3 regions of the Paenibacillus sp. JL3B1040 genome follow, and region 1 is predicted to be linked to each of the others. Evidence: predicted binding sites of a transcription regulator. Region 1 holds the regulator's gene; each other region holds the start of a gene.
What was found. Region 1 encodes LexA, which represses DNA repair genes until DNA is damaged. Its sites were predicted from a motif close to CGAACATATGTTCG; they were not measured.
Positions count from the first base shown of each region.

Region 2: ACZF99_RS08650 (YhjD family protein) is a predicted target of LexA. The motif match lies at 6,340-6,353, and genes of this name have one in related genera.
Region 3: addB (helicase-exonuclease AddAB subunit AddB) is a predicted target of LexA. The motif match lies at 7,759-7,772, and genes of this name have one in related genera.

Region 1 is NZ_CM169317.1:2,925,124-2,934,851, reverse strand. It holds gene ACZF99_RS13205 (MerR family transcriptional regulator) at 1-188, shown strand, start outside; gene glnA (type I glutamate--ammonia ligase) at 212-1,540, shown strand; gene ACZF99_RS13195 (hypothetical protein) at 1,700-1,855, shown strand; gene lexA (transcriptional repressor LexA) at 1,965-2,591, opposite strand; gene ACZF99_RS13185 (LysM peptidoglycan-binding domain-containing protein) at 2,796-3,167, shown strand; gene ACZF99_RS13180 (DUF896 domain-containing protein) at 3,321-3,494, shown strand; gene ACZF99_RS13175 (hypothetical protein) at 3,507-4,037, shown strand; gene ACZF99_RS13170 (HAD family hydrolase) at 4,068-4,862, shown strand; gene ACZF99_RS13165 (FixH family protein) at 4,914-5,324, shown strand; gene metH (methionine synthase) at 5,577-9,020, shown strand; gene rnz (ribonuclease Z) at 9,118-9,728, shown strand, end outside.
Region 2 is NZ_CM169317.1:1,932,450-1,942,177, reverse strand. It holds gene ACZF99_RS08670 (hypothetical protein) at 1-1,837, shown strand, start outside; gene ACZF99_RS08665 (helix-turn-helix domain-containing protein) at 2,173-3,027, shown strand; gene ACZF99_RS08660 (glycosyl hydrolase 115 family protein) at 3,009-5,903, opposite strand; tRNA gene ACZF99_RS08655 (tRNA-Leu) at 6,128-6,212, opposite strand; gene ACZF99_RS08650 (YhjD family protein) at 6,373-6,840, shown strand; gene ACZF99_RS08645 (B3/B4 domain-containing protein) at 6,905-7,606, opposite strand; gene ACZF99_RS08640 (MerR family transcriptional regulator) at 7,784-8,602, opposite strand; gene ACZF99_RS08635 (carboxymuconolactone decarboxylase family protein) at 8,725-9,069, opposite strand; gene ACZF99_RS08630 (hypothetical protein) at 9,148-9,363, opposite strand.
Region 3 is NZ_CM169317.1:3,721,091-3,730,818, reverse strand. It holds gene tnpC (IS66 family transposase) at 1-1,153, shown strand, start outside; gene ACZF99_RS16925 (Na/Pi cotransporter family protein) at 1,359-2,372, opposite strand; gene ACZF99_RS16920 (class I SAM-dependent rRNA methyltransferase) at 2,547-3,920, shown strand; gene sufC (Fe-S cluster assembly ATPase SufC) at 4,115-4,894, shown strand; gene sufD (Fe-S cluster assembly protein SufD) at 4,923-6,239, shown strand; gene sufB (Fe-S cluster assembly protein SufB) at 6,271-7,668, shown strand; gene addB (helicase-exonuclease AddAB subunit AddB) at 7,825-9,728, shown strand, end outside.

The DNA.
Region 1 (9,728 bases):
TGATGAACCCGATGACCCGGGAATCGCAAGAAGCGACCGTCATTACGAAAGACACGGAAGAGAAACGCAAAGAAATGACGGATTCTCAGCTCTACCGCATGTTGAAGCAACAATTGGTTACAGGGAGCAACAAGCCGGGTCAAGTTTCTTTGATCCAAGGCGAACTATCCCGGTTTTTCAAAAAATAATTTAAACGTTGGGAGAGATTAAGGTGAGTTACACCAAAGAAGACATTTTGCGTATCGCCAAGGAAGAGAACGTGCGTTTTATCCGTTTGCAGTTCACGGATTTGCTGGGGACGATTAAGAACGTGGAAATTCCGGTCAGTCAATTGGAGAAAGCGCTGGATAACAAGATGATGTTTGACGGCTCTTCCATTGAAGGATATGTTCGTATCGAGGAATCCGACATGTATCTCTTCCCGGATCTTGACACATGGGTCATTTTCCCTTGGGTTACCGAGGATCGTGTAGCTCGTCTGATCTGCGACGTGTACATGCCTGACGGCACGCCGTTTGCGGGCGACCCGCGCGGGATTCTAAAGCGCGCGCTCAAGGAAGCCGAAGAGATGGGCTATACCTCGATGAACGTCGGACCGGAACCGGAGTTCTTCCTGTTCAAAACCGACGAGAAGGGCAACCCTACAACCGAGCTGAACGACCAAGGCGGATACTTCGACTTGGCTCCGACGGATCTGGGCGAGAACTGCCGCCGCGAAATCGTATTGACGCTGGAAGAAATGGGCTTTGAAATCGAAGCTTCTCACCACGAAGTGGCTCCGGGTCAACACGAAATCGACTTTAAATACGCTAATGCGGTTAAGGCCGCCGACCAAATCCAAACCTTTAAACTGGTCGTCAAAACGATCGCCCGTCAGCATGGGCTGCATGCCACGTTTATGCCGAAGCCGCTGTTCGGCGTGAACGGTTCCGGAATGCATTGCCACCAATCGCTGTTCAAAGGCAAAGTGAACGCATTTTATGATGAAAGCGACGAATTGGGCCTGAGCAAAGAAGCGCGCCACTATATGGCTGGCATTCTGAAGCATGCCCGCGCTTTTGCGGCGATTACGAACCCAACGGTGAACTCTTACAAACGCCTCGTTCCTGGGTATGAAGCCCCTTGTTATGTCGCTTGGTCTTCGAGCAACCGCAGCCCGATGATCCGGATTCCGGCATCCCGCGGACTCAGTACACGCGTCGAAGTGCGCAACCCGGATCCGGCCGCTAATCCTTACTTGGCCTTGGCCGTGATGCTGAAAGCCGGCCTGGACGGAATTAAGAAGGAGCTGCCGCTCGTTGAGCCGGTGGACCGCAACATCTATGTGATGTCCGAAGAAGAACGGGTAGAAGAAGGGATTCCAAGCCTTCCGGCCGACTTGAAGGAAGCGTTGGGCGAATTGCTGCGCAGCGAAATCATCAGCGAAGCGCTGGGGGATCATGCGTTGACGCACTTCTATGAATTGAAAGAAATCGAATGGGACATCTTCCGTACCCAAGTTCACCAATGGGAACGCGATCAATACATGACCTTGTACTAAAATCTCGTACCGAAAAGCCGCAGAATGCTGGAATCCCTTCCAGGTCTGCGGCTTTTTTTCGTTCGGAACCGGAATGGATTATTTTGGCTTTCAATTCGGATGCCATGATTTGCTCGGAATGGGACATCTTATAGATGAATAAAAAGGAGGATGAGACTCATGATCGTGACCGAGCTCAAAAGATATCAACGCCGCCGATACCGACTGAAGCAGTGGTGGATTGCGGAACGTACCGGGTTCGGCTGGAGAACGCGCGGTCGCCGCGAAAAAACGGGGTACAATCCGATGAACTTCCTGGATCTCGAATGGGACTAAGAAGCGCGTCGGAAGAGAAGGGGGCCAATGCAAACAGGACGAAGCCGACGTCATTCGGTCGCTTCGTCCTGTTTGGTATGGTGCTGCGTAAACGAGGAGAGGTTCGAAATTAGTGCAAGTCGCGGAACAGACCGATAACTTTGCCCAGGATGGTGACATGCTTCAAACGAAGCGGTTCCATCGTCGAATTCTCCGGCTGCAGGCGAACATGGTCTTTCTCTTTGTAGAACGTCTTGACCGTCGCCTCGTCATCCTCCGTCATGGCCACAACGATATCTCCGTTGTTGGCCGTCTGTTGTTGGCGGACGATTACATAATCCCCGCTATGTATTCCGGCTTCGATCATGCTGTCGCCAACCACGGAAAGCATGAATATTTCGCCGTCAGCGGCGTAGTGCTCGGGCAGCGGAAAATAATCTTCAATATTCTCCGTCGCCGTGATCGGCATGCCTGCGGTTACCTTCCCGACAACGGGAACGCGGGCAACGCTATGTGCGAACAAATTGTAATTCTCCGACTCTTCTTGGCCCAGCAGTTCGATGGCGCGCGGCTTGGTCGGGTCGCGGCGGATGAACCCTTTCTTCTCCAGGCGGTCCAGATGGCCGTGAACGGTGGAACTGGACGCCAATCCGACGGCTTCTCCAATCTCCCGCACGGAAGGCGGATACCCTTTGGCGCGCACTTCGTTGCGGATAAATTCAAGAATGGCTTGCTGCCGGCTCGATACCTTTGACATGACGGATCAACCCCATTTAGTAACGTTTGGAAAAATTATAACACAGAACTGTCGTTCGTACAAACATTAGTTCTAAAAAGAAACGGCTCGCGGCAGAACAAATCAAAAAAATAGGAACAACCGTTCGAAAAACTATTGAATCAAACAAATGTTCGTGTTATATTAAATACAGGAAACAGAACACTTGTTTGGAGTGATGGTGAAATGTTGAAGTATAGTTCTTATCAAAGCATCTACGAACAGCCTTCTTTTCGTCGTCCCGTGGAAAGAAGATCACATATGAGCGCATTCCTGAAGAGCAGATTGTCCAAAATCGCCCTGCTTCTTGTCATCCTCAGCGTCACTTGCACCGGCGTGGTACAGGCCTTTGCGGCGTCCGTCGATAGTTCCGAAGCGGAGGCCCCGGCGGAATACGTGGTGGTTATGCCTGGCGATACGCTGTGGGAAATCGCCGTAGAGAACAAGCCGCAAGGTCAAGATACGAGAGTCTACGTTCAGAAGCTGATTCGAGTCAACGGGCTGACAACCAGCTCGATTCAGGCCGGGGATACGCTGATGCTGCCAAGCAAACCGTAGAGCTGGATTCGCGCAATTTTTATAGAGAAGAACAAGAGCTTGTGGACGGGGCCGTCGTCGCCTTGACAAGCTCTTTTTCTCATGTCAAAGTAAGAATTAATGCCCTGTGTGACTTCATAGGACGCATAGTATATAAAGAAGCGGGAGGAACTTATGGACATCGATGCGTTGGTTAAGCGGATTAACGAGCTGGCCCGTAAAGCGAAAGAGGAAGGATTATCGCAGGACGAGCTATTGGAAAGGGCCCAGCTCCGGGAAACGTATCTGCAAAACGTTCGCAGGAATTTTCGGCAACAGCTCGAGTCGATCGAGATTGTAGATAAATAGGGAGGAACGGGTATGGGTTCGTTTGACCGTAAAGTAGAGCGTAATCAATTAAGAATGAACAAGAAAGGTAAGGGCCCTAACGTGGGGCAGGGGACCCGAAACTCGCGATCATCGCTTGGGGCTAGCGGAGAAGGCGAAGTGTTCAAAGGACGCAACTTCATTTTGCCTGCGGCTTTGTTTTTGTTGGCGCTTCTGTATGCCAGCGTAGGGATCATCGGCAATCCCGCGGAAGTGAACTCGGTGTTGTATTGGGCAACGATCTTTTTGTATATGCTGCTGGCGCTGATCATTTTTCTGCGCAAGCCTTATTTGCGCATCAGCAAAAGCGGGTTGCACACCTCGAAATTTAACCGCGATCGGATGTTGGATGCCGGCAATATCAGCAAAATCAAGGTTAGCCGGAACAAGATTGTGATCGAACCGAAGACCCGGGAACCGAAATGGGTGTTTTACCGGACCCGCAACCGTTTCGACACGGGAGCGATGGCCGCGCGGCTGGAGATGTACGCCAACACCCATCATGTGAAGCTGGAGAAGGAATAATCAGGAAATCGAACGGAGAGGGCTGGGAGAATGACGATCAAAGCGGTATGTTTTGACTTGGACGACACGCTGCTCTGGGATGAGCGGAGCGTAAGAGAAGCTTTCGCGGCGACCTGCGAAAGCGCGGCCAAGACGGCAGGACTAAACCCCGAACAGCTAGAGGAAGCGGTGCGCCGGGAAGCCCGGGGGTTGTATGAATCTTATGAGACTTATCCATTCACGACGATGATCGGAATCAATCCGTTCGAGGGGTTATGGGCAACGTTCTCCGCCGGGGAACAACCGGAGTTCCGCCAGTTGGAGCAGTTGGCTCCGGTTTATCGCAAGGAATCCTGGCGGCGCGGACTGCTTGCGCTTGGCGTGGACGACGAGGAACTGGCCGGCGGATTGGCGGAACAGTTCGGACGTGAACGCCGCTCTCGTCCTCACGTTTACGAGGAGACGTTTCAGGTTCTCAAGGAACTGAAGGGGAAGGTGAAGCTGCTGCTGCTGACGAACGGTTGTCCGGCGCTGCAGCAGGAGAAACTGGACGGCGTGCCGGAGTTGGCGCCGTATTTTGACGAGGTGGTGATCTCCGGAAATTTCGGCAAGGGCAAACCGGATCCGTCCATTTTCCGCCATGCGCTGGAATTACTGGCGATCGAACCGAATGAGGGGATCATGGTCGGCGACAAGCTGACGACGGATATCAAGGGCGCGCGCAGTGTCGGCATGACGGCGGTCTGGATTAATCGGGACGGCAAACCGCTGACCGGCGAAATCGTGCCGGATTATGAAATCAAGCATTTATCCGAATTGCACGGCCTCCTGGACAAACTGGCATAAACCCTAGCTGTCTGAAGGCCGCGCATCCGCCGCGGAAGGAGGGGAATCTGCATGCGAAACAAGGGGAAGGCAGGGCTGCTGGCCGTCGTGCTGGTGTTGTTCGTCGTCGCCGGATGCGGTCGCGGCGCATCGACGGCTGCCCGGACAGACACGCCGCTGGAGCCGATTCAAGTTGAACTTGAGGTGACGCCGTCCGCTGTCCAAGCCGGGGAACCGGTGACGTTTACCGCGAAAGTGACCCACCGCGGCGAGAACGTGGACGATGCGAAGGAAGTCATGTTCGAATTTTGGAATACGGCGGACGATGAGGCCAAACACAACCAGGTGAAAGTGAAGAGCGCCGGGAACGGCACTTATGTGCTGGAGCATTCGTTCAAAGTACCGGGCACCTATGAAGTGATCTCCCATGTCACCGCACGCGATCAGCACTCCATGCCCTCGAAGCAATTTACGGTGGAGTAAGCCGGCCTGCCGGCAAACCGGAAGATAAGCCGCTGTATCCCGAACCGGGGAGCGGCTTTTTTTGTTGAAGAAATTTCCGAATTATTTAAAAGAGTGGGAACAGATTCGTTCGGTTTTTAATTCCGATATGATCGATAGGATAACACTTTCTTATCTTGAGCATAAAGCGCGAGGGAATTGGCCAATCTCTCTTTTCTTCAACGCTTTATTCTGTTAAACTAAAACGTAACGTTTTACGGGAGGGACATGATCATGAGTAAACCAAGCCTGCTCGAAAGAATGAAAGAACGAATATTGATCCTCGATGGCGCCATGGGCACCATGATTCAGCAGGAAGACCTGTCTCCGGCCGACTTCGGCGGCGATGAGCTGGACGGCTGCAACGAAATGCTCGTGCTCACCCGTCCGGATGTGATTCGCGGCATCCACGAGAAGTATCTCGCTGCGGGTGCCGATTTGATCGAAACGAATACGTTTGGCGCGACCTCCGTCGTGCTGGCTGAATACGATATTCCGCAAATGGCGCGCGAGATCAATTGGGCTGCGGCCAAGCTGGCGATCGAAGCTGCGGAAAAATACAGCACCCCGGAACAGCCCCGTTACGTGGTGGGTGTCCTGGGACCAACGACCAAAACGTTGTCCGTTACCGGCGGCGTAACGTTCGATGAATTAACGACCAGCTATGCGGAGCAAGCTGCGGCGTTGATCGAGGCCGGAGTCGATGCGCTGATGCTGGAAACCTCACAGGATACGCTGAACGTAAAGGCGGGGAGCATTGGGATTAAACTGGCTTTTGCGGACACGGGGATTACGCTGCCGCTGATGATCTCCGGCACGATCGAGCCGATGGGCACGACGTTGGCGGGTCAAAATATCGAAGCCTTTTATATATCGCTGGAGCATTTAACTCCGATCTCCATCGGGCTTAACTGCGCGACCGGACCGGAGTTCATGCGCGATCATATCCGTACCTTGTCGGGACTCGCGCAAGCCGCGGTCAGCTGTCACCCCAACGCGGGGCTGCCGGACGAGAACGGCATTTACCACGAGTCCCCGGATTCGCTCGCCCAGAAAATGTCCGCTTTCGCCGAGCAGGGCTGGCTGAATATCGCCGGCGGCTGCTGCGGTACAACGCCCGCCCATATCGCCGCGTTAGCGAACACGCTGAAGAATTATCGGCCACGCGAGTTGTCCGGCAGCCATCTGCCGGCACTTTCCGGGATCGAGCCGGTCTATATCGAATCGGCCAACCGACCTTATTTGGTCGGGGAGCGAACGAACGTTCTGGGTTCGCGAAAATTTAAACGTTTGATTGTCGAAGGCAAATACGAGGAAGCTTCGGAAATTGCCCGCGCACAGGTGAAGAACGGGGCGCAAGTTGTCGACGTATGCGTGCAGGACCCGGACCGCGATGAAGCGGAGGATATCAAGAAGTTCCTTGAGCTGGTCGTCAAGAAAGTCAAGGTGCCGCTGATGATCGATACGACCGACCCCAAGGTGCTGGATTTGGCGCTTCAATACTGTCAAGGCAAATCGATCATTAACTCCATTAATCTGGAGGACGGCGAAGAGAAGTTCGAGCGCGTAACCCCGCTGATCCATAAGTACGGTGCGGCCGTGGTCGTCGGAACCATCGATGAACGCGGGCAGGCGATTACGCGGGAAGACAAACTTGAAGTCGCCAAACGTTCGCATGAACTGCTCGTTCATAAATATGGGCTCCAATCGGAGGATATCATTTTCGATCCGCTCGTGTTTCCCGTCGGTACCGGGGATGAGCAGTATATCGGCTCGGCCAAGGAAACGATCGAAGGCATCCGCCTGATCAAAGAGGCGCTGCCGAAAGTTCATACCGTGCTGGGGATCAGCAACGTGTCGTTTGGTCTGCCGGAAGCCGGGCGGGAAGTATTGAACTCGGTGTTCTTGTACGAATGCACCAAAGCGGGACTGGATTACGCCATCGTTAACACGGAGAAGCTGGAGCGATACGCGAAAATTCCGGATGAGGAGCGCCGCTTGGCCGAACAACTCATCTATCATACCAACGACGAGACGTTGGCCTCTTTTGTAGCCGCCTTCCGCAACAAGAAGGTGGAGAAGGTCCAGAAATCCACTCAACTTACGCTCGAGGAACGTTTGGCCTCATATGTAGTGGAAGGCACGAAGGAAGGGCTGATCCCCGATCTGGAAGAGGCGCTCAAGAAATATACCGCGCTGGAAGTCATTAACGGGCCGTTGATGGCGGGCATGGAAGAGGTCGGCCGGTTGTTCAACAACAATGAACTGATCGTTGCCGAGGTGCTGCAAAGCGCCGAGGTGATGAAGGCTTCGGTGGCGTATCTGGAACCGTTTATGGAGAAGAACGAAACCAGTGTCAAAGGTAAAATATTGCTGGCCACCGTGAAGGGCGACGTCCACGATATCGGCAAAAACCTGGTCGAGATCATTCTGTCCAACAACGGTTACCGGATCGTCAATTTGGGCATAAAAGTACCACCGGAGCGCATTATCGAAGCGTATCGGGAAGAGAAGGCGGACGCGATCGGTTTATCCGGCCTGCTCGTGAAATCGGCGCAGCAAATGGTGACGACGGCGCAGGACTTGCGGAACGCCGGTATCGACGTCCCGATTCTCGTGGGCGGCGCCGCATTAACCCGTAAATTTACCAAAACGCGGATCCGGCCGGAATACGCCGGCATGGTCGTTTACGCCAAGGACGCGATGGACGGGCTCGATTTGGCCAACAAGTTGATGGATCCGGCCGCCCGAGAGCAAATGCGCCTTGAAATGGAAGTCGAAAAAGAAACTGACCGGGCCGTCGCCGTGGCCGAACCGCTGCCGGAGCTGACCCGCGTGGAGCGGTCCAAGATTTCGGCGGATGCGCCGGTATATCTTCCGCCAGATCTGGAGCGGCATGTGCTTCGCGATTATCCGATCGGTCATATTACGCCTTATATCAATATGCAAATGCTGCTCGGACATCATCTCGGACTACGCGGTTCGGTGGAACAGCAGTTGGCGGCAGGCGAAGCGAAGGCGGTGCAGTTGAAGGAGACCGTCGACCAAATCCTCCTTGAGGCGGTCACGGACGGCATCATCCGCACGCAGGCCATGTACCGGTTCTTCCCGGCGCAGTCGTCCGGCAATGATATCCTGATTTATGATCTGTCCGAGCCCGGCAAAGTGCTGAAGCGGTTCAGCTTCCCCCGTCAAAAGGTCGAGCCTCACCTGTGCTTGGCGGATTTCTTGAAATCCGTGGACAGCGGGCAAATGGATTACGTCGGCTTCCTGGTAGTCACGGCCGGTCAAGGCGTGCGGGATTTGTCCGAGAAGTGGAAGGAACAGGGCGACTATCTGCGCTCCCATGTGCTGCAGGCGGTAGCCCTGGAGCTGGCGGAAGCGCTGGCGGAGCGGGTGCACCATATCATGCGGGATACCTGGGGGTTCCCGGACCCGGCGAATATGACGATGAAACAGCGTCATGGAGCGCGTTATCAAGGGATTCGCGTGTCGTTTGGCTACCCGGCCTGCCCGGATCTCGAAGATCAGCAACTGCTGTTCGACCTGATGCAGCCGGAGGACATCGGCATCACCTTAACGGAAGGCTTCATGATGGAGCCGGAGGCTTCCGTCTCGGCGATGGTCTTCGCTCACCCGGAAGCGCAATATTTCAACGTGGACAAAGCGGGGAGTTGATCCCGTAAAGAAGCTCCTTGGAAAACCCTCCGAACTTCGGAGGGTTTTGGCAATCTGTATGTGTTGCGAACCATTTTAGCGTAAAGGAAGAAAAGGCATGGAACTATATTTTTTGGGGACGAACGCGGGAGTTCCGTCCTTGGAACGGAACGTGACCTCGGTGGCCTTGCGTCTGCTGGAGGAGCGCCGTTCGCTTTGGCTGTTCGATTGCGGCGAGGGCACCCAGCATCAGATCCTGCGTTCGCCGCTGAAATTAAGCAAACTGGAATCCATCTTTATCACCCATTTGCATGGGGACCATCTATTTGGCCTGCCGGGGCTGATTTCAAGCCGTGCCTACCAGGGCGGGGACACACCCTTGGTCGTTTACGGTCCGAAAGGCCTGAAGAAATTCATAGAGACGTCGCTATCGCTGAGCGAATCGCGGATTAACTATAAGCTGGAGATCGTGGAGCATGAGGGCGGAGTCCTATTTGAGGACGATTCGTTTCGGGTCGAAGCGGCGCTGCTGGAGCACCGGATCGACAGTTACGGCTACCGGGTGATCGAAAAAGATCTGCCCGGCAAGCTGGACGCCGCCGTGCTGGAGCGCTGCGGCATCCGTCCGGGCCCGCTGTACGGCAAGCTCAAACGCGGCGAAAGCGTGGTCGCGCCGAACGGGGAGACGCTGCATGCCAAGGATGTGCTGGGAGAACCTAAAGCCGGGCG
Region 2 (9,728 bases), 990 kb from region 1:
TTCGGCGCCTGCACATGTGGAAACGCTGGTGACTGGCAGCATTGCCTCCGTCTCCACCTATACATCCCCTGGTATGTCGATCAAGGTGGAACGCGGATTCCAATCCCAAGGCATATTCCAGGAAAAAATTACTTTTGTCAACCAAACGAGCCTTCCCCAATCGTTCGGACCTGGCGATCTGGGTATTTTCGCCACCTTCAATGATAACTATCAGGATGCCGGCACTTGTCATACCGGACGTTGCCATACGCATATCTGGTGCGGCGAAAGCACCAGTTATGTTTGTGCCTTGCGGATGGGAGGAGAGGCCCCCCATCTCGGGCTGGTTCTGACATCCGGCCGCCTGTTTGGGTACAGCGTATGGCGCGAGGAGAACTCCAACGATCGCGGAGACTTCATTTTGCTGCCTTCCCTGTTTTCATTAAAGCCGAATGAAGCCTATGAACTTTCCTGGGTTATGTTCTGGCATGACGGAGCGGACGACTTTTATCGCAAAGCTTCATCCGTCCCGGGTTTTATCAAGACCCTGGCCGACGAGTATGCGATATTCCCTGGAGAGACGTTCTCGGTTTCGGCTGAGTCCAAACGGGATTGGAACGCTCTGAAGCTGACCGTCAATAACCAACAACTTGATTACGTGATTGGGAACGATTCGGTTGCCGCCGCGTTTAGGCCGGACCAACCGGGAGAATATACCTTTACGTTCCGGATCGGGAATGACAGAACGTTCATCAAGGGGATTTGCCTGCCGACTTTGGAAGAGATTGCTGGCGCTCGTTGCCGATATATTGCCGGAAGACAGCAATACATTGATGAAAGCAGTCCCCTGCAAGGCGCTTACCTGATATACGATAAGGAGACGAATTCGACGTATTACGGGCAACGGCACGATTACAATGCAGGGCGCGAAAGAGTCGGGATGGGAGCGTTAATCGCTCTTTATTTGAGCCGAATGAAAGGGGCTCGAACGGACCATTCCGAACTGGAGCAAAGCCTTGATCTCTACTACAACTTCATCCGGCGAGAACTGTATGACGAGCATTCCGGCGCCGTTTATAATAACGTAGGCCGAAATGCCGAGTGGCACCGGCTGTATAACTATCCTTGGATCGCCGTATTGCAGATGGAATTGTTCAAGCTGAAAGGAGAAAAGAAATATCTGGAGCACATGGTCCAAACTATTCTGGCTTATTACCGCAACGACGGACACAAGTTTTACTGCATCGGCATGCCGATGCTGGAATCCGTTCAGTTGCTTAACGAGCAAGGGATGACGGTAGAAAGCAACAACCTGTTAGCGTTGTACCAAAAGCATGCCGACATGATTGTAGACAACGGCATCCATTACCCGCCACATGAAGTCAATTACGAACAGAGCATTGTGGCGCCGGCCGCCAGCTACACGGCAGAGATGTATTTGCTAACTGGCGAGGAACGTTATTTGCATTCGGCCAAACAGCACATCCGCATCTTGTCGCTGTTTAACGGAGAGCAGCCGGATTACCGCCTGAACCGGGTCGCGATCCGGCATTGGGACGGCTATTGGTTTGGCAAAAGGCGGCTTTACGGCGACACATTCCCGCACTACTGGAGTACACTTACGGCCGTTGCCTACAAATACTACTATCAGGCAACGGGAGAAACGGAATACGACCGGCAGGCAAATACCATTTTGCGGAACAACCTGTGTTTGTTTGACCGGGACGGATTCGGCTCATCTGCCTATGTTTATCCTTTCTCCATCAACGGTGTGAGAGGCCAATATATGGACCCTTGGGCAAACGATCAGGACTGGGCGTTACTGTATGCCTTGAAGTTTCTTCCATCGACTTTCTGATAACCGAGCTTTTATTACTCTTTCTTAGGGATCGGTCTTCTTTCCGGTTTACATTTGGCGGACATTGAAAAAAAGCCCTTAGGCGGCAAGCTGCGTCGGTACTCCAATGGGGTCAGTTTTTTAAATTTTCGTTGTGGACGAGCGCCATTGCAGGCTGCGTAGCGCAATCCGATGACCATGTGTAGGCGGCTTTGTACACGTGAAATAAATGACGTTAATAGAGGAGTAAACAGCAGCAAAAAAAATATGCTATTATAGCATTAAATCAACAGAATGAAGAGTGCGTCATTTCTGAAGAGGATAAGTTAGCCCAAGACAGCAGAAAGGATCTTCCTATGATGAACAGTAGTTCCTATGCACATACCATGGATACTTGCCTGGCCATCGCCCATAAACGTTCTACCGGGGATGCCAGCTATTCCTATCATCGTCATAGCTCCTGTGAGATTTTTCTGTTTTTACAGGGAAATGTTCGTTTTTATATTGAAAAGTTTTGCTATAAATTATCGGCGAATGATTTGATCATCCTTAACCCGAATGAAATGCACCGCATTGTTTGCGATGACGAGTCCCTTTATGAGCGAGTTACCATTAACCTGGAGAAACATTACATCCATCAGTTATCCCACCCTGGCATAAATTTATCGGCATGCTTTTACCAGCGTCCCATCGGCAAGAACAATATATTGTCTATGACGACGGATCAAGTTCAGGAATTCCTTCATTTAACCAAAAGTTTGCAACATACTGTAGACCATAAAGAATATGGTTATTCGATCAAGCGGGATGCCTATGCCTCTCTTCTTCTCCTGTTTGTTCACAATCTGTTTTGTCATAGGACAAATTCGTACACCAATATTATGCCAAACTACATTCTTGAAACGATGCAATATCTCGAACAGAATCTGGATAAACGTCTAGACCTTGCTCTACTGGAGGAGAAATTCCGTTTAAACGGGCGTTATTTGAGCCAGGAATTCAAAAAGCACACAGGAATTACCCTGCGTGCTTTTCTCCTGGATCGCAAGCTGGCCCGTGCCAAAACCCTATTGTTAGAAGGCAAAAATGTGACGGAGGCCTGCTATTTATCCGGTTTTAATGATTATGCTAATTTTGTGCGCACCTTTAAGAAAGCAGAAGGAATATCCCCCGGGAAGTATAAGCGGGCTTATCATGCTTTTCTGACATAATAAGTCTCTGGCGGTCCCAAATAGCTCTCGTCAGGTTTCTTCCCTGCCAAATGGATGACCAGCTTCTCAAGTACAAATCCGGGACTCACCGCATAGATCCTAAGCTTGTTCAGTCCGGCGCTGCAGGTGGCCGTATGACGATGGTAACGAATATTGTCCAGTACTCCAGCAGCCCATTCGAACCCTAAATCTCCTACTTGTTGGCCTTTGGGGATCGAATTATTTACAGCAATCTGTCCGTCATTCACTTGAATTCCATAATATATCGTATTATCTACGGTCACCGGATTGGAGGGCTGCATATACAATTCTACTTCATAGGTCCCGGCTTCATGAACAACAAATTGGTATTCCAAATACGGCGCATCTTGACCTGCGGTAAAATACCGGGTAGTCGGAAAGACCTTCATGGCCGACAAAGTCTTGCCATATCCCTCAATCACCTGAAAGCCTGCTGCTGTTTCTCCTTGCCCGACATCAGATTTTGCAAAATAGTGTTCAGCTTCGATGGAAATATAGCCGTGGGTATTCACGTACGTTTTTTCCGGTAATCCGCTTAACTCAGGCTGCTTGGCATCTACAATAATCGTGCATTTTCCTTTAGGTATTTTCACTATAATATTAGCTTCGGTTTCCTGGTTCATTTTGCTTCGGTCAATGCGCACCCTGATCTTTTCCACTGTTTTGGTGTTTCCGCCCAGGATTCCCTTATAACTGGAACAGGATAACCATGGAGCTTCGCAAACCATCTCGTAGGGAGCATCCAAGTCGCTCAAGCTGCTAATGGTTAAGGAAGCCTCCACAATATCCGGATTTTTGAAGTCCTTCAAATAAAGTGTATGGGTATGCCAGCTGCTGCCCTCCGAACGCTGTGCGGTACCGTCGATCGAGACTAACAATCTTGGCTTCCTGACAGGCATGACTTGCATTAGAACTGGATATCTGCTTTCCTCTTCATTCCATTGCGTGAAGCCGATATGCTCGGACAAGCCCATGCCGTACCATTTCCCGTCAGCCAGGGTGTGATATTCGTCCACAAGTTCTTGATCCCTCTGCATACAAGCTCTGATTTGCTCTGCCAGTTGATTCGCTTCCATACAATTCAGCTTTGCCGCATAATGATTTTTGCCGGTCAGCAGCTGCATTTTCTGCAAATTCAGGTTTCCGATAGCCGGATAATACACCAAGGAGAAGAAGCCGGGCATCACCTCGTCATCCATCTTCCTGTATAACTCATCGGCCAGATCCATCAAGCGGTCAATCTCGGCCAGCAGGTTATCGGTCTCCTGATAATGAACGGGATGATAAACCTCCGCATTCATGGCTTCAGGTCTACGATTATGGGCAATTTTGGTGTACCCGTTCAGAATAGTTTGAATTTTTTTCAGATCGATCTCTTCGAATCTTCCCCCAAATTGCTTCTCAACCCAAAGCCGTGTATATTCATCCGTCTTATTGATAGCACTTGTTCCCCACTGATCAAAATCATAGGCCAGATCCAAAAAATAAGCTAAAGGGAATTCTTGCGTGCCAATGTCACCTACATTGACTACCCACAGATCACGGATTCCAAAATCATAGGCTGTGCTCATCTGCTCCCATATTTTCGGTAAATAGGAACTGTTAATCCACTCATAGGATATCGGCCAGCCATGATAGTCAAAATGATAATACATGCCGTAGCCGCCCTTATGCGAACGCATTTCCTCGGTCGGCAAGGTCCGCAAGTTTCCGAAGTTATCATCGCAAAGCATCAGAATAACATGCTCCAACTCTTCCGAGCCAATCAAGCCGGGCGTCTTATCATCCCCATAGAAGAAGGGTTCCACCTCTTTGTACAACGCCAGCATTTTGGGCACTTGCTCCAGATCAGGGTTCACATGCTCCTTGATCAGACGGTTTTGTGTCCGCAAAACATCGCGAAGCAGGTCAATATTGTCGGCAAGAGTGGAATCCTTGCCCATAATCGAAGTATCCGCCTCGCCGCGCATCCCGACGGTGATTACATTTTCAAACTTTCCGCTTCGTTTCAGACCATCCGCCCAAAAACGGGTGATCCCTTCTTCATTGGTTCTAAAATTCCATGCATCGCCATAAATGGAGTCCTTCCCCCGTAAGTACTTGTACTCCTCTCCCTGACGCAGACATGGTTCGTGATGGGAAGCGCCAATCACGACCCCGTACTCATCCGCCAGTTCCGCATTGGCAAGCCCAGGGCCATCGTCGTAAAATCTTGCCGACCACATCGCCGGCCATAAGTAATTCCCTTTCAGACGAAGCAGCAGTTCAAATACATGATCATAGGCCTTCGCATTGAATCCGCCAAAATTGTGATTGCACCAAGTTCCAAAAGCAGGCCATTCATCATTAATGAAGAAACCTCTGAAACGGACCGACGGCTCTTTTGAAACAAACCGGGAGCTATGCTCCAAGACAACTTCATTCTGGCGCTGCGGCTTGACACCGTTCCAATCGACAAACGGCGAGACCCCCAGTACCTCTGACAGATGGAACAGACCGTAGATCGTCCCTCTCTTATCACTGCCGGCGATCACAAGCGCTTTATCTACTCCTGTCCAAGGAGCGTCGATAATCTGAAATAAATACGTTTCATTCTTTCCGCGAATCTCTTCCGTATCGATGATCCCCTTCTCCGCCAGATTTTCCAGAACGGGACTGCGATCAAGGGTTCCATAGATCACCGCACAGGAGCTCAATTTATTGAATTCCTCAGATGAGGTTGGCCTAATGCCAAAGACCAATTCTATATCATGCATCACCTTGTCGGCAATTTTGTGAACCCCGCTGTACGCCTCCTTTTCATGAAGAAAAAATGCGCCTCGACTCAATACGCTCCGGTTAATTGTAAAGTCCATGTCTTCCTCCTCTAATCTTAATTCTCAAATTATCTATCTCGACTTCATCATACATTCATTTCACAACATTTTCATTGCGCTAATCATTAAATTTATTGCTCGGAATTCAAACATCGCACAATCTTTCAGATCACTGAAGCGGTACCTTGCAAATTACGAATATGCAAAAAAGCTCCTGAATTTCCGCTACAGGAAACTCAAGAGCTTGTTCATTGTTAGATTGATGCGGTCGAGAGGACTCGAACCTCCACGGGGGGTTAGCCCACACGGACCTGAACCGTGCGCGTCTGCCAATTCCGCCACGACCGCATAATGGGTATCGAGCAAAAATACATTTTGCAGCGACAAGATAGATCATACCACGCCCTGCATTGAGAAGTCAATGGAAAAGTTTCATGGGACCCCTTGATTAAAAACGTTGCGCTAGGGTATGATAAGAACATAAGTTCGCGTAAAGGAGTGTTGTTCCATGGCCGTTCCCGGCATCAAGGAAGAAGAACTGGCGCTCATCAAGAGCGCGCTGCTGCTCGGTTTCTTACAGAAGGTATTCGAGCGGGACGCCCGAATTCTCGAACAAAGCGGGCTGCTGAAGAGCCCGGAAGCTTACGTCGATCTCATCCGCGGCGGCGAGCGCCGTGTCGCGTTGGTCCTCTCGGAGATTCAAGGCAAATTCCGCGAACGGAACATTGAAATCGAACGGATTCGTCAAGACGAGAACGGCATTCAGGCGGACTACCGCTGCCGGGGATACCATGGCAAGATGCGGATTTTGTGGGCCGGCTTGCAGCGTGAGGTGTCCACCCGGATGCGCGCTTATCTCGGCAGCGGGGGCGCCTCCGCCAAGGAGCGGCTATCCTCCGAAACCGCCAGCCGGGAAGCGGCGACGTCTCCTCCCCTGCAAGTTGCGGCAAAAAAGGGACCCTTTAAGTGGCAATGAATCCCCTCTTTTTTATATAGCTGGAAGAGGTAGTAAAAATGAGATCAACATGTCAAGAAATCGTTTAAACATTAAACATTCTATTTTCAGAATCAACCCAACCTGTCTGTACCTTGCAATTGAAATATCGTTTCAGCAAAGTTGCAAGTTCATCTTGTGCGGACAAAAGCTGTTCTTTATTGGCATGCTCAAAGCCATCAATAGGGAATATTACGCTATTGGTTCCACTAGTGATCTTACCTAGTTCACTTTGTCGCCAAATCCATCTTCGAGTACGAACAGAATGCCCGGTAGCATATACGATCTCACCAATATCCATCCGCTCGCCTGCGGTTTCGCCAAATGGGATAAAGATATCTCCCTCTTGAGAGAGACGAACGTAAAAATCCTCGTTAGAACTGTTAAGATCATGCGCACCAATGGGAACTTTATATTTTAATGAAATGGCATTTCCCAAATCAACAATAGGATTTATAGATGGAAGACCCTTCCTTTTGGAGATTCGGGTCAGCAATGCCTCTATTGAGCACATATATTTGTTGGGATTTACATCCATTGCGCGAAATGCATTCCGATAACAGCTGATTTCCTCGCTGTTCTTTACTTCTTTGTTTGCAAAATCATTTTCGCAACACAGGATCCTTTTTTGCAGCAGTTCTTCGATTTCAGGTAACTTCTGCGTATTATCAATGCCAGATGCCGAAACTACTGCAAAGCAGACATCATTCAGAACTTGAAAAACCCCCGGTTGAACAATAAATTTCACGACAACTTCCTCCTTATGGGTTAGATTACAGTTTTTATGAAGAGCCACAGACACCATGAAGAGCACTTTCCACCGGGCCCAAAATGGATGATGTTTTTCACCTATTCCTTTCTTCAGACCTAACCTTCATTTCTCTCCTTTATATGAAACACAATAAACCCTCCAATAGTTGGAGGGTCAAGTTGTTGTATATGGAATTTGTATTTCAGTAGTCAATTTGGTAGGATCGTTGGTGAGTCCGTAATCTATTAAAGCAAATTCAAGTGAATCACCTGCAAGAATATACCCCTTTTGTTCCATGTACTGAAACATTTTGACGTAGGCAGGCTCCGCATCCTTGTGTGTGCCATGAAAGCGCAGCGTAAGATAACATCCCCCCGGCAGACAACATGCCTCTTTCACATCATCATCCCCTGGCTCAAGAACAACAAAAATGGCAGAAAATTTATCAAAATTCCGTTTCAATAGATTTTCGGATGAAATCGAGACACCGACCTTTCCGAGAAACATAACGGAGTTGAGAGAATTCTTTTGCTCCAATTCTCGGATAGGATGTTCCAAATCTTCTGCAACGGAGATTTCTTTCTTCAGCATGACAAGCGTTCTATCGTTCAGCTTGCGTTCTTCTATTCTGCCATATTCAGTTTGTGAGGCATCTTCAATTTGCAGAATCCTCCTGTGAATCTTTTTTTCTATCCGATCCAGTCGTTTCCGCTCTTCATCTACCTGTCTTTTTTGTTCCATTAGAATTTCAAGCATTTTTTTATCGTCGCGATTTTCAAAAAACTCGCGGATTTTGGGAAGCGGAACATTTAAAGAGCGAAGATAACGGATCGTATTCAGGCACTCAAATTGGCGTGTAGAATAATACCGGTAACCATTTTCTTCATTGATAAACTCCGGCTTCAGCAAGGATATTTTGTCGTAGTGCCGAAGCAGGCGGACATCTATATTAAACAGTTTGGAAACTTCTCCTATTGAAAATAGTTCATTCATAATGCACCTCTTTTTTATGTATGGATAGGCAGCGGCGGCGGGCGATGGCGCCTTCCCGGCAAACCCAGCAAAAAAAGAGACCCTCCAAGGTGTGGTCCATACCCTGAAGGGCCCTTTCTCCGTTATTGCACAGGCAGCGAGGACAAAGCCTGCTGCACGCGGGTTACACCCTGCGACAACGCGTTGCCGGCCAGGGCCGCGGAAGCCACGGCGACCGTTTCCAAAATCTCCGCATCGGTCGCTCCCTTCGACTTTGCCTCCTCGGCATGGTAGAACGTACAGATTTCGTTATTGGTGGACAAAGCGATCCCGAGCGCGATCAACTGCTTCGTTTTAGCGTCCAGCGTGCCGTCCGACAGGCTTTCGCCAGTGAACGTATGGTACGCTTCCGTTATCTTCGGCAAGGCTTCCCCGAAACGGTTGATCTCGTCTTTGTAAGCTTTTATTTTATCGCTGACCAGCGACATGGCGGAACATCCTTTCCTGTAGAGGATATCTGCAAAAACGCTCACTTTATACGATGTCCCGACCCGCAAAAAATATGCTTAATCCAGCGGCGAAATCCTAGGCTCGCTCGCAGGCTGGTAAATGTAATTGCGATCCAGCTTGACCACGTTGCGGTTCGGCTTGCGGATTAACACGTGCGTGTCGTCCCAGGCCACTACGATCCCCCGCACATCGTTTTCCGGAATGCCGTCGCGTACGACGCGCACTTTTTCTCCGGACAGCCGGTATTGATCCAGCGCTTCATCTGATATCATCGAATTTCCCACCTCCTGATTTAGGGAACAACCTCTATTATACTAGTTATCCTCTGCAATGCCGCTTTGCACCATTATCCCTTTTGTTCAGTGTGCATGGATCGAGGTTGGTCGAAGCGAAGCCACCGGACGGATAGCAGGGACAGACGCGTTAGAAACGAAAAACGGGTTTTTAATCCAATCCGATCCCATCCGACAGCGGTAACGCCATCCTATCCGCCTCCAGCCTGACGCATAGGCTTAAGTCCGTCTCATGATCGAACCGTTCGGTTTCGCCGCCAAATTTCTTCTTCGAGTCGGTCTTGTTCTCTGCTACCTGATTAAACGGGATTATCGTTCAAAGCCGGACAGCGAGGGTTGACCTG
Region 3 (9,728 bases), 800 kb from region 1:
TTATGTCATGGTTCATCCGCTTGAAACCTGTTCCAGCTGCGGTTTTTCCTTGAAACAGGTACCCGCACAAGAGCTAGAGAAGCGACAAGTCTTTGACTTACCTGCCCCTCGCATGGTCATCACCGAACATCAGGCTGAAAAGAAATGTTGCCCGCAATGCTGCGTCCAACAGACCGCTTCCTTTCCTTCTCATGTTCGAGCGCCTGTGCAATACGGAAGAGAAATGGCAGCATGGACGGCTTATCTTCATGCCTATCAATTGTTGCCGCTTGAGCGTATTGGACAGCTCTATGCCGATCTCACGGGATACCGCCCGAGCGAGGCCACCTTACTTGCTCAACTGGAAGAGATGACAAGTCGTCTTCAGCCGCTAGAGCGAACCATTCGCGAGCAGCTGTTAGCCAGCCCCGTGGTACACGCCGATGAAACGGGATTTCGCGTCAACGGAAAAGGGTACTGGATGCATACCGTGTGTAACCAAGAGTGGACACTCTTGTTCGCCCATCCCAGCCGCGGAAGCAAAGGAATGGATGCCATGAATGTATTACCCCACTATAAGGGGAATCTCGTTCATGACTGCTACGCCTCTTACTTTAAAGACCAGTATGCTTTCCGTCATGTGCTTTGCAATGCGCACCTGCTGCGGGATTGTAAAGAAATTGCCCAGTACGATAACCATCAATGGGCAACCGATATGACGACGCTGTTGCAAGAGAGTTGGAAAGCTGCACGCATAGCTCGCAGCCTTCAACAGCCTCTATCTGATGCGGTGGTCCAAGCATTCAGATCCCGTTATGATGATATTCTGCAGCGAGGTCGTGAAGAATGGGCGAAAGATGCCGTGCCCGAGAAAACGGGACCTCGCGGAAGAAAATCCAAGAGCAAAGCAGCCAATCTAGGTGGGAGGTTTCTGGCGTACAAAGACGCCGTACTCGCCTTTCTTTGTGATGCCCGAATTCCTTTTGACAACAACCAAGCGGAGCGAGATATCCGTATGGTGAAAGTCAAAACGAAGATATCTGGTGGATTCCGCACTTCGCAAGGTGCGGAGCAATTCGCTCGCATCCGCGGCGTCATCTCCACGTTTCGCAAAAAACAACTCCCCATCTTAAACTCCCTGATTTCTGCACTTCAAGGTCAATTCAGTTTCTAACAGCACCTAAGTAGTAACCCTACGAGCAGTTATTTCTGCCGAAATCGCCTAAAAAGGTGGAATAAATGCAAGAGTGCAGTTATTTTTTACGGTATTTGAGAAATCGAGAGATATCGGCGAAAATAACTGCATTTTTGAGGTTATTTTGAGGAATAGCTGCTTGTTCTTAGGAATAGCTGCACTTCAACAGCTATTCCTATCCACTCTAGGCCTTCGTGTTCGGAAGGAGACGGCCGGGGCGGTCGTCTCCGATTCGATCCAGCCGGGACCAGATCGGCAAGTAGCAAAAGGGCAGCGCTAACAAGGAAGAAACGACGTTGAATATCGTTTGCGTATGGGCGATTTGCGCCGAAGGATCGGCGGTCAGCCAGGCTGCCGCCATTTGCAGCAACGGGACCAGCGGCAAAAACAACGCTGCCCCCAGCACGTTCAGCGTCACGTGCGACCAGGCGACGAACCGGCCCGGCCGGGTGCCGCCGATCGCGGCGATCACCGCCGTGACGCAGGTGCCGACGTTGGAGCCGATGACCATGGCGATTCCGAACTCCATCGGCAAGGCTCCGCTTGCGGCAAGTCCCATCGTCATGGCGACGACGGCGGCGCTGCTATGAATGATCGCCGTCAGGATCGCCCCGGCGAAGGCGCCCCACAGCAGGCTGCCGGTCGCATGCTCCAGCAGCCAGGTGATCACGCCGCGTTCCTCCAGCGCCGGACCGATCGATTGCATGAAGCGGATCGCGATCATCACCAGGCTGAAGCCGGCCAAGGCCAGGGCGCCAAACTGCAAGGGCAGCAGCCAAGGCAAGCGGCGTTTGATATAGTCGGGCAGCCTCTCATCGCCCAGCACGGCGGCCGCCCACAGCCCTAATGAAACGACGAGCATGGGAACGCCCAGCTTGGCTATATTAAGGGCAAGCAGCTCCGTGGTGAGACAGGTCCCGATATTGCCCCCCAGGATGATGCCCAGCGTTCGCGCATAGTTCAACAGACCGGCGTTGACGAGGCCGATCGTCATTACCGTAACGGCCGTGCTGCTCTGCAGTACGGCCGTAATCAGCGTGCTGGACAGCAGGCCGGTCCACGGCGTCCGCGTCGTTCGGTGAAGGAAGCCGATCAGTCTGGGTCCGGCCCAGGCGTGCAGGGCTCCCTCCATCACTTTCATGCCGAACAGGAACAGGGCGAAACCAAACGTCACCGGGAACAAGATGTCTTGAAACATATCGGCGGTCCCCTTTTCCGCATAATTAAATGGTATCCAAGCTATATTCGTACAAGTTACATATATGACGGATGGACAACTTCCATGCCAGCAAAGCGAGCTGGCCGGCGTCTGATTCGCAAGGGGCGGCGTGGCGTCCCCGATTACAATTTTGGATGAGGAGTGAGGCATCGAGTGGCAAGGGTCATATTGCAGCGCAGCCGTAAAAAACGGTTGGAAAAAGGGCATCCTTGGATCTTCAAAAATGAAATCGAAAGCGTAGAAGGGGACGTGCAGCCGGGTGCTCTGGTCGAAGTCGTCGACCATCGGGGTCGTTACCTGGCTACGGGATATTACAACCCGGCCTCGCAAATTACCGTCCGCGTCGTGTCGTATAAGCCGCTGGCGGAGATGGACACCGCCTTTTTTGTCCGGCGGTTTACGGAATGTTTGAAGCATCGGGAACGGTTCGTGAAGGAGGATGCCTACCGGCTGGTCTACGGGGAAGCCGACTTTTTGCCCGGCCTGATCGTGGACAAGTTCGGGGACGTGCTGGTTGTGCAGTTGCTGACCCTGGGCATGGACCGCTGCCGAAAGCAAATCGTGGAGGCGTTGACAGAAGTGCTGCATCCGATGGGCATCTATGAACGAAGCGACGTCTCCGTACGCGAAATGGAAGGCCTGGAGCAGGTAAAAGGACCGATGTACGGTGAGCCGCCCCGCCATGTGATCGTTTCCGAGAACGGGCTTCGGATCGAAGTCGATATCGAGCAAGGGCAAAAAACGGGATATTTCTTCGACCAGCGGGAAAATCGGGCGTCCATCCGGCCGCTGATGACCGGCTGGGGCGGACGCAGCGGCATCGCGCTGCAGGAATTGCCGGCGGAAGACGGCGGCGTGCGGTTGGCGCCGGTCAACCGGAACGGCAAAGAGGTCACCTTCCCGTATTGGGACGGGGCGACCGTGCTGGAATGCTTCTCGCACACCGGAAGCTTTACCCTGCATGCCTGCCAATACGGAGCGAAAAAAGTAACCTGCCTCGATATTTCCGAGCATGCGATCGAAAGCGCGAAACGGAACGTTGAGTTGAACGGGTTCACCGATCGCGTCGAGTTTGTCGTGGCCGACGCGTTTGACTATTTGCGCAGCCAAGGGAAGGGCTTGGAGGAACGGGCGCGCCGGGCGGCGCAGGACGCCAAGGTTGACACCTCCGTGCCGCTGATCGCCGGCGGCGGACGAACCTGGGATGTCGTGATCCTCGATCCGCCAGCGTTCGCCAAGACGAAATCGGCCGTTAAGGGCGCCTGCCGCGGATACAAAGACATCAACCTGCACGGGATGAAGCTGGTCAACGAAGGCGGTTACTTGGTAACGGCGAGCTGCTCCTACCATATGCGTCCGGATTTGTTCCTGGAGACGATCCTGGAGGCCGCCGAGGATGCGGGTAAAGTGCTGCGCCTGGTCGAATGGCGGGCGGCCGGGAAAGACCATCCGCAAATCCTGGGGGTGGACGAAGGGCATTACCTGAAATTCGCCATTTTCGAAGTGCGCAGTAAATCGTCGTTTTGAACTGCAAATTCATAAGAGATAAAACGTCATTTCGCCGGCCGGTGCGAGATGGCGTTTTTTTGCGTTTTAATTCGTAATAAATGAAGTTGATAATCATTATCAATTATGCTAGTCTATTATTGTTTACTAGTAAACGATAATATTTAATTCGTGAAGTAGCTATGCCGTAAAGGAGAAGGGAAGGTGTTTTTTATATGACATCCTTGATCATTGAAAACCTGAAATCGGAAATTGAAGGTAAGGAGATTTTAAAAGGATTGAGCCTTACGATCGGCGGCGGAGAAATTCATGCGGTGATGGGACCGAACGGTACCGGAAAAAGCACGCTGGCCTCCTCGCTGATGGGCCATCCCAAATATGAGGTAACGGGCGGAAGCGTGACGCTCAACGGAGAGGATCTGCTGGAGATGGATGTTGACGAACGGGCGCGTGCGGGATTGTTCCTGGCGATGCAGTATCCGAGCGAAATCGCCGGCGTCACCAACGCGGATTTTCTGCGCAGCGCGATCAATGCCCGAAGGGAAGAGGGGAACGAGATCTCGCTGATCCGCTTCGTGCGCCAGATGGAGAGCAAAATGCAGGAGTTGGAAATGAATCCGGAATTCGCCCACCGATATTTGAACGAAGGTTTTTCCGGGGGGGAGAAGAAGCGAAACGAAATTTTGCAAATGATGCTGTTGGAACCGAAAATCGTCATTCTTGACGAGGTCGATTCCGGGTTGGACATCGACGCGCTCCGCATCGTAGCCCGCGGCGTCAATGCGATGCGCTCGCCGGAGCGGGGCTTTTTGATCATCACTCACTATCAGCGGCTGCTGAATTATATCACGCCGGATTACGTGCATGTGATGATGCAGGGGCGGATCGTCAAGTCCGGAGGGCCGGAGCTCGCCGAACGCCTGGAGGCGGACGGATATGAATGGGTCAAAGAGGAGCTGGGCATCGAGGACGAGACGGCGGAGCAATCGATCTAGAAACCATGGAGAAAGGAGGAGAATACGAATGAGCGCAATTGTACGGCCATTGCCGATGGATGCCGAACGGCTTCGCTCCTTATCTTTGCGGAAGAGCGAGCCCCTCTGGCTGACGAATTCCCGGCTGCGGGCGTTGGAGCTCGCGGAAACACTGGAGTTGCCGAAGCTGGAGAAGACAAGCCTGGAGCGCTGGGATATTTATGCGTGCGGGACCTACAGCCCCGAATCGGCCTGGAGCGGTCCGGAGGAAGCGCCCGAAGCGGTCCGCGCGTTGATTGCCGGGCAAGGAGGACGTAGGGAGGGCGGTCTGATCGTAGGGCGCAATGCCGGCAACGTCTACCGGTGGCTGGCCCCCGAATTTTCCGCCCAAGGCGTGATCTTTACCGACTTGCAAACCGCGGCAAGGGAGCATGGGGAACTCGTCAAGCCTTTCCTCCATCAAGCCGTTGCCGCGGAAGAACACGCGCTGACCGCGCTGCATGCCGCATGCTGGAGCGGAGGCGTGTTCCTATACGTTCCCGATAACGTGGAGGTAACCGTGCCGCTGCAGGCTATCCTGCTAAGTGACGGCGAGAATGCGCTGTTCATGCCGCACATTTTGATCGTCACGGGCAAAAACAGTTCGGTCAGCTATGTCGATAACTACGTGTCCGGCGGCAACGCCGCGAAAACGCTGCACAACGGGGTTGTTGAAGTGTTCGTGGGGGCCGGTTCCAGGGTGCGCTTCGCTTCGGTCCACCAGCTTGGCCCGGAAATGACCGATCTGACCTGGCGCCGGGCGGTCATCGAAAATGACGGCGGCATCGAATGGATTATCGGCGAAATGAATGACGGAAACACGGCCGGCGATACCAAAACGGTGCTGAAAGGCAACGGTTCGACATCCGATACGAAAGTGATCGCGGTCGGTTCGGCTTCACAGAAAGCGAACTATACGACGCAGGCCCAGCATTTCGGCAGAAGCTCCAAAAGCCAAATGGCCACCCGCGCCGTCATGCGGGAGGAAGCGACCGCCATCATCAACGGCATCACCAAAATCGAAAAAGGCGCCTCCAAATGCGACGGACAACAGGCGGAAAAGGTGTTGATGCTGAGTCCCAATGCCCGCGGAGACGCGAATCCGATCTTGCTGATCGACGAGGACGACGTCGTTGCGGGGCATGCCGCTTCGGTCGGACAGGTGAATCCGGAACAGATCTACTATCTGATGTCCCGGGGGATTTCCCGCCGCGAGGCGGAGTACTTGGCTATTTTCGGATTTCTTATGCCGGTCATTTCCGAAATTCCGCTGGAAGGCGTGCGCGACCGGCTGCAACAGCTCGTCGAACGGAAACTGGGAAGATAGGCAGTTCTATAGGTAAAAGGGAGGTATCAAAATGGCCAAAAAAGCGCCCGAAATGGAAGATTACAAATACGACTTCCGCGATGCGCATCGCCCCGTTTTCCAATCCGGAAAAGGGCTGACCATCGAAACCGTCCGGGAGATTTCCCGTATGAAGGAAGAGCCGGAGTGGATGCTCGAGTTCCGCCTGAAGTCGTTCGAGCAATTTCTGAAAATGCCGATGCCGCGCTGGGGAGCGAACCTGGACGGACTTCATCTGGACGACATTCAATATTATGTGCGGCCGTCCGAAAAGCAAGGCAGAACCTGGGAAGAGGTGCCGGAAGAAATCAAGGCAACGTTCGACAAGCTGGGGATTCCGGAGGCTGAGCAAAAATATCTCGCCGGAGTGTCTGCCCAATACGAATCGGAAGTGGTTTACCACAGCATGCGGGAGGATTTGCAAAAACAAGGCGTCGTGTTCCTGGATACGGATACGGCGCTCAAAGAATACCCGGAGCTGTTCAAAAAATATTTCGGCACGATCATTCCGGCGGCCGACAACAAATTCGCGGCCCTGAACAGCGCCGTCTGGTCGGGCGGAAGCTTCGTGTACGTTCCGAAAGGCGTGCAGTGCGAGGTGCCGATCCAGGGGTATTTTCGCATCAACTCGGAAAATATGGGGCAGTTCGAACGTACGCTGATCATCGCGGAGGAAGGCAGCTTCGTGCATTACGTGGAAGGCTGCACGGCGCCGGTATACAGCACGAGCTCGCTGCACAGCGGCGTTATCGAAATCGTCTGCCTCAAAGATTCGCGCGTCCGCTATACGACGATCCAAAATTGGGCGCCGAATATATACAACCTGGTGACCCAACGGGCCGTAGCCGAGGAAAACGCGACGATGGAATGGGTCGACGGCAATATCGGCTCCAAAATCACGATGAAATATCCGGCGGTCATCCTGAAAGGCCGCGGCGCCAAAGGCTCGGTTCTGTCGATCGCCGTCGCCGGCGAAGGCCAGGTTCAGGACGCCGGAGCCAAAATGATCCATCTGGCGCCGGAAACGACCTCGACCATCATTTCCAAATCGATCAGCAAGCACGGCGGAAAAGTGACCTACCGGGGTCTTTCCACCTTCGGCCGAGACGCGGCGTTCTCCAAATCAAACATCAAATGCGATACGTTAATCCTTGATCCTTTGTCCACCTCCGACACGATTCCGTACAACGAAATCAAAAACGACCAGGTCACGTTGGAGCACGAGGCGACGGTTTCCAAAGTTTCGGAGGAGCAGCTGTTTTACCTGATGAGCCGGGGGCTGACGGAGGAAGAAGCGACGCAGATGATCGTCATGGGCTTTATTGAGCCGTTCACGAAGGAGCTGCCGATGGAATACGCAGTGGAAATGAACCGGCTGATCAAGTTCGAGATGGAGGGATCGATCGGTTGAACCTCCCGAAGCCGCCGAACGGCAGCCTTGTTTCGCGTAATATCGTGAAACAAGGCTGTTTTTTTTGAAATGGCGCCCATTTTTTCGATGCGAATGTTTGATCGTATTTATGCTATACTGGAAACTAACGAAATGTCCGTCGTAGGAGGTACTTCCATGTCTTTACGGTTCATACTCGGCCGCTCCGGCAGCGGCAAAACCAGCCTCATTCTCGACCGGGTAACCGCCGCGCTGCGCGAAAGACCCACCGGCCCGCCGCTCATCATCCTAACCCCGGAACAAGGCACGTTTCAAATCGAACAGCGGATCGCCACGGCCCCGGGACTGCGCGGAACCGTCCGCACCCAGGTGCTTGGCTTTCGCCGCTTGGCGCTGCGCGTCATGCAGGAAACCGGCGGGGCTGCGCTCGTGCCGATCGATGACGAAGGCAAAAAAATGCTGCTGTACAAGCTCATGCGCCGCCGCAAAGACGACCTGAAGCTGTTCGGGCATGGCGGGGACCAACTCGGACTCATCGACCGGATCGCCGGACTGTATACGGAAATGAAAAAATATAATGTGGATTTTTCGGCTTTGCAGGAGCATTATCGCCTTCTGGAGCAAACCGAAGGGGAGTCCCCGTTATTGAAGGATAAAATGCATGACCTCAGCCTGCTGTTCGCCGAATTTGACGAGGAGCTGTCCCGCTTGTACATCGACAACGAGGACCATGTCGTCAAGCTGGCGCAGGGGGCTGCGGAATCGGCCTATTTGCGGGAAGCGGAGATTTGGATCGATGGATTTCACACGTTCACGCCGCAGGAATATAAGGCGATCCTCGCGCTGCTCAAGGTAGCCGCGAACGTCACCGTCTCGTTGACGCTGGACAGGATCTACGGCGACGGAACGCTGCCGCACGACTTAAATCTGTTCCATACTCCGGCGTCCGCTTTCCTCAAATTGAGCCAACTGGCCCTGGAGGCGGGAATCGAGGTTCAACCGGCGGAGCTGCTGGAGGAGCGTCCGTTTCCCCGTTTTCGGGAGAGCGAGACGCTATCGTTCTTGGAGTCGGCTTACGAACGGCGTTCGCCGTGGCCGCAGGCACAGCCGCCGCAGGATCTGGAGCGGGCCCTGTCACTTCGCCGGGCGGCGAGTCGGCGCGCCGAGGTTGAGGGAGCAGCGCGCGCGATGGTGCGCCTGGCCCGGGAAGAGGGCATACGCTGGCGGGATATGGCGCTGCTGGTGCGCAATCTGGGGGATTATGAAGAATTGCTCGCTCCGACGATGGAGGCTTACGGAATCCCGTATTTTCTCGACCAGAAGTCGAGCATGCTGCATCATCCGATGATCGAATTTATCCGGGCGGCGCTGGACGTCGTGCTCGGTTTTTGGAAATACGATGACGTGTTCCGCTGCGTGAAGAGCGAATTTCTTCTGCCGCTGGACGGCAGTCTGACGCGGGGGCATATGGACATGCTGGAAAATTACGCGCTGGCGAGCGGCATTCAAGGCTACCGCTGGTTTGACGGCCGGCCTTGGAAGGCGGCGCCAAACCTGTCGCTCGAGCAGGTCGATCAAACGGCGGCTTCGGCAAAAGCCTTGGAGCAGTTGAAGCTTCTGGAGCGGTGCCGCGCTGCGGTTGCCGGTCCCTTGTCGGCGTTCGAGAAAGAGATCCGAAAGGCGAAAAACGCGGCGGACATGTGTGTCGCGGTATATCAACTGCTGGAGAGCGTGGAGGCGGCCCAGCGCCTGGATGTGCTGGCGCATCGAATGGTGCGCGAAGGCAAGCCGCGCCAGGCGATGGAGCACCGCCAATTATGGGGCGCGGTCTTGGACGTGCTGGACCAGATCGTGGAGATGATGGGGGACGAGCCTCTGGAGCTGGAGCTGTTTGCCGGCGTGCTGGAGACCGGGCTCAAGGAGCTGAAGGTGTCGCTGGTGCCGCCTTCGCTTGATCAGGTGCTGATCGGGAGCACCGAACGGACGCGTTCGGGGCAGGTCAAGCATCTGTTCCTGCTGGGCATCAACGAAGGGATCATGCCGGCCAATCTGCAGGAGGAAGGCGTACTCAGCGAACAGGA